Regions from separate parts of the Pseudomonas sp. GW822-FHT06B12 genome, predicted to be linked through region 1. Evidence: riboswitches for the same ligand, from Rfam matches in the RefSeq annotation. Region 1 holds a riboswitch; the other holds the start of a gene.

Region 1 (2,393 bases):
GCACGATCCGAAGTTATGCCGAGCGCGCGCACCAGCTACGCCAAGGCTCGGCAATTGTGAGAACCAAGGATCCAGACAGACTCACCGAAGGCCCCCTGGTTTTTCGTTGTACCGGGATTAACGCGCTGATTGCTGCCACGTTCTTTAGCACGCAGCCTGGTGTGGTGTACCTGAAATGGGCAAACAGCTCGATCACCCTGAGCCAGGTGCAGAGTGATTCGGGAACCCACTACACGGGCAAGGATTACCAGGGGAACTACAGCTTCTGGCAAAACGGCGACGTGGTCCTCTTCCAGAAGCCCGGCTCAGGGGAAATGAGTTGTACGGCCGAGCCGGCCAGCTGATTTCTCTGGCGCAGGTACGGTATACACATTTAGGTCAGATCAAGAACCTTCACAAGGACTGCAAAGAGGATGTATAGCAAGGCCATCGATGCCAACAGCCCGCGCGAGATGATGCCCTTTCGGAAAGCCAGGAACATGATGCCCACACCTAGCAGAGTGATGACCCCCGCCAAAACCAGCGACTTGTCCAGCGCCCAGGGAGTGAAGAACAAACCGAATGCAGTGGGCACTGTGGCTTGAATCATCATGGCGCCACTGATGTTGGCCAAGGCCAGCCGATGCTTGCCCTGCCGAATCCAGATGATGGCATTCAGCGTCTCGGGTAACTCGGTAGCAATCGGGCTGAGCAACAGGGCCAACAGTTGAGGGTGAATACCCAGCATTGGACCCAGGGCGTCGAGTTGTCCAACAAAGAAGTGAGAGGCAGCAAAGATAACCGCCAAGGCGATAAGCGTTTGAGTCACGGCCGCCGACGTCGACGGAGTCGCTTGGCCTGGCGACAGCTTCAGGGGTTCAAGCTCATGCTCTTCTTCATCCTGCTCAGCACGCATTTCCTTCCAGAAATACGCAGCATAGGCCGCCAGGAAAAGAACACCGAGCCAAGGTTTGTATACGAACACGACAAGACCGAGCGCGATCTTCGCCACAAAGATCGTGAGGAACCATCCTTGATCACGGCTGAGTCGTTTGAAGTCCTGACGGATGGCCTCGGTATTCGCCAAGCGCTGACGACACAGCAAGAGCGTCACACCGACCACCGCATAGGCGATTGTAGCCAGGACCAGAGGGCCGCCGAGTGCAGCACCGACACCGAGGGACTTCTGCTCTGGCGTGTCGCCAAACACAACGGCAATGAACGTGATCACACTTTCGGGTAACGCCGTACCGAAGGCCGCCAGAATGGAGCCCGTGGCCTGCTGCCCGACCGCAAGTTTGCGACCGACCCACTCGACGCCATTGACGAAGTATTCACAAGCCAGATAGATGACAACCGCGGAGCCCAACAGCAACGCAAACGTCATGGGCATTGAATGCATGAGGAAACCTGAGGGGCCGGACACAAGAGCCAATGGTTCAGACACCCGCGTCCGACCCACAGACAGGTATCTTCACCAATGGTCTTGCCAAGTCATACGACCGGTCACGCCATGGCTTGCGAGCCAAGTATGTTGACGTGACCCCTTCCGGAAACGAAGGCGGCTACTCCCCAAGGGAACGGCGATCCTAAAGATGAAGTACACATGCGTCAACGGCTTAGTTGCGAGTCTTCGAACTCAGGACCTCATTACTTTGTTGCAGGCTCATATATAGCTAGAGCGGGCGGTACTTTAAGCGCTCGATACAAATATTTGTAACGTCTTATGTCTAAAAAGCGCTTCAGTATCATTTTCTGAATGAACGCTGAACACTATCCATCGAGCGGGTTACAGCAAACGCAATCCCTCTTACTCTTGTTCCGGAAATAATCCGTTGGGGGTTACCCAACAGTCTTGAGTGGTAATTTTTATATAGGAGCTAATCAAAAAAACAGTGTGTTGACAGCGGCGATGCCCGATTCCAGATCGGCCCCGCCCTGGTTTATTTAATGTTGCAGTATCTCGTTCGGCGAGGCTCCTGTACAAACACAGGTCACTGATCTGACGACGTCGAGAGACGCCCAAGGTTAAGACAGGCTCTATCGGATTAAGGTTTAGCCCAAGTGACTTCCGGCCGCAGTGGCCCGGATACGTTGTACAGTGCCAAAACTTAGACGTGGAGATCGCTTTCTGCACTCTCTTCTCTGGTTTACGCCCCTATGTGAGAACTGTTTGTGGTCAAAACAGCTACGGGGACTACCTCAAATGTCAATTGCAAGCGCTACCCCTTCCACGTTCAAGGACATCCGCCTGAAAGACACAGTGGTGTCTTATATGAGCCCTCTTCTCATCACCGTGACCGGCAACATGACGGTCAGCCAGGCGAGGGAACATCTGCTCAAGCAACTGCCGGACGATGATATTCCGGCGCACATCTTTGTCACTGATCCGCATAGCGCTGTGCATGGCCAAC
Region 2 (2,393 bases), on a different contig from region 1:
GTGAGCTGTATCTGGTGGGTGAAAAACGCAGCGGCATCGAAGGCGCCGCCAAACAGCTGAACCCCTTTGGCAAACCGCGCAAGCTCGACAGCGCACGTCACTGCCAACTCTGGCAGGTGACCGTGGCCAACGCACCCGAGGCCAAATCGCTGGAAAGCCTGGCGCAGGAATACGAGCTGCCGTTGGCAGAAGGCCCGCTGAAAGTCATCAGCTTGCCGGGCGTATTCAGTCACGGTCGACTGGATCGCGGCAGTGCCCTGCTGCTCGAACACCTGGACAAACTGCCGAGCGGTCACTTGCTGGACTTCGGTTGTGGTGCAGGCGTTTTGGGCGCGGCGGTGAAACGGCGTTATCCACACAACACCGTCACCCTGCTCGACGTTGATGCGTTCGCCGCGGCCAGCAGTCGCCTGACATTGGCCGCCAATGGTCTGGAAGCCGAGGTACTGACGGGTGATGGTATCGACGCTGCCCCGATGGGGTTGAGCGCGATTCTGAGCAACCCGCCGTTCCATGTCGGGGTCCATACCGATTATCACGCCACGGAGAATTTGCTGCGAAAAGCAGCCAAACATCTGAAAAACGGTGGCGAGCTTCGGCTGGTGGCCAACAGTTTCCTGAAATATCAGCCGCTGATCGAGGAGCATCTCGGTGTCTGTGCGATCAAGGCCGAAGGTCAGGGTTTTCGAATCTACCGGGCCAAACGCGGCTAGAAATTAGCGCTTGCCGAATGGATTTTGCCTAGGCAGAATCCGCTCCGTCCTAGGGGAGTAGTCTCCCACGAGCGCCATGCTCGTCCGGCATACGTCAACATACTTGGTCCTCAGACCATGGCGTATGCGACCCAAGCGACCGCACAGACGGATCGCAGGGTTTGACAAGACCTATGACACGCACACCTTACCCGGGGCGGGGAGGCTGTACGTGTCATAGCCGTGTCGACCCGCCCCTTAGGAAAACCCTGATGCTGGATTCTCTGCTCGTCCCTACTGCAGTCGTTGCCTTGGCCGAAATCGGCGACAAGACGCAATTGCTCGCGCTCATTCTCGCCGCACGCTTTCGCAAACCCTGGCCGATCATCGCCGGTATCGTTGCTGCAACCCTGGCCAACCACGCCGCTGCGGGTGCTGTCGGTGCCTGGTTCGGGAGTTTCTTCTCGGATGCGACACTGCACTGGATCCTCGCCGCGAGCTTTACCGCGACGGCGCTGTGGACCTTGGTGCCGGACAAGATGGATGACGACGAAGCCAGCACCGCACGCAAATTCGGACCGTTCCTGACCACGCTGATTGCATTCTTCCTCGCGGAAATCGGCGACAAGACCCAGATCGCCACTGTGATGCTCGCCGCTCAGTACCCTGAGCTGTGGCTGGTGATCATCGGCACCACGCTCGGCATGCTGATCGCCAACGTGCCGGTGGTGCTGGCCGGTAATTTTGCCGCAGACAAACTGCCCCTGACCCTGATCCGTCGCCTGGCAGCGTCGGCGTTCTTCATCCTTGCCATTGTGGCTGTGTACAAGGCGATGCAGAGCAGCGGGTGGGTGTAACCCAGCAGGAAGATCGTTCCCACGCTCTGCGTGGGAATGCCGCCCTGGACGCTCCGCGTCCGCTTCGAATGCTGTGACGCGGAGCGTCACTGGATGCATTCCCACGCAGAGCGTGGGAACGATCATTGGCTCAGGATTTTTTGGCCTGCTGGTAAAGCGGCATGACTTTCGGAATCGCTGCCTTTAGCGACGCAACCCGGCTGCTGGAGGCCGGGTGAGTGCTCATGAACTCTGGCGGCGAACTTTCGGACGCCTTGCTCATTTTGTCCCACAGGGTGATTGCCGCGTTCGGGTCGTAACCGGCGCGGGCGGCCAGTTCCAGACCGATCAGGTCGGCTTCGTTTTCATTGGCACGACTGTTGGGCAAGGTCATGCCGTAGTTGGCCACCGTATCAGCCAGTGCCAAGGTGTCCTGTCCCAACCCGAGCAAGGCACCCGCGCCCTGCTTGGCCATTTCAATGCCATAGGCCTTGGACATCGCTTCACGACCATGCTCGCGCAAGGCGTGGGCGATTTCGTGGCCCATGACCGCAGCGATTTCATCGTCGGTGAGCTTCAGGCTGTCGATCAGCCCGGTGTAGAAAATGATCTTGCCGCCAGGACCACAGTTGGCGTTGAGTTCGTCACTCTTGATCAAGTTGACTTCCCACTGCCACTGCGCCGAATCCGGCCGGAAGACCGGGGCCTGGGCGATCAGCCGATTGGCAATCGCCTGAACCCGTTTGGCCTCGTTACTGTTCTTGTCCAGCACACCCTTGTTGCTCGCCTCCCCCACCGTCTTTTGGTAGGACTGGGCATACATCTGATTGACCTCATCGCTCGACAGCATGCTGAACATGTACTG

Evidence for each region. Region 1 has a riboswitch for manganese ahead of AC1RKH_RS03945 (sodium:calcium antiporter). Riboswitches for the same ligand answer to the same signal wherever they lie in the genome.
Region 2: linked by a shared signal. The riboswitch ahead of AC1RKH_RS15010 (TMEM165/GDT1 family protein) and the one ahead of AC1RKH_RS03945 (sodium:calcium antiporter) in region 1 are both predicted to bind manganese.

What each region holds. Positions count from the first base shown of each region.
Region 1 is NZ_JBXALR010000001.1:855,859-858,251, reverse strand. It holds gene AC1RKH_RS03950 (MliC family protein) at 1-344, shown strand, start outside; gene AC1RKH_RS03945 (sodium:calcium antiporter) at 374-1,381, opposite strand; yybP-ykoY riboswitch at 1,392-1,558, opposite strand; M-box (ykoK) riboswitch at 1,935-2,109, shown strand; gene AC1RKH_RS03940 (magnesium transporter) at 2,255-2,393, shown strand, end outside.
Region 2 is NZ_JBXALR010000006.1:77,935-80,327, reverse strand. It holds gene AC1RKH_RS15015 (methyltransferase) at 1-713, shown strand, start outside; yybP-ykoY riboswitch at 753-876, shown strand; gene AC1RKH_RS15010 (TMEM165/GDT1 family protein) at 965-1,549, shown strand; gene AC1RKH_RS15005 (M48 family metallopeptidase) at 1,680-2,393, opposite strand, start outside.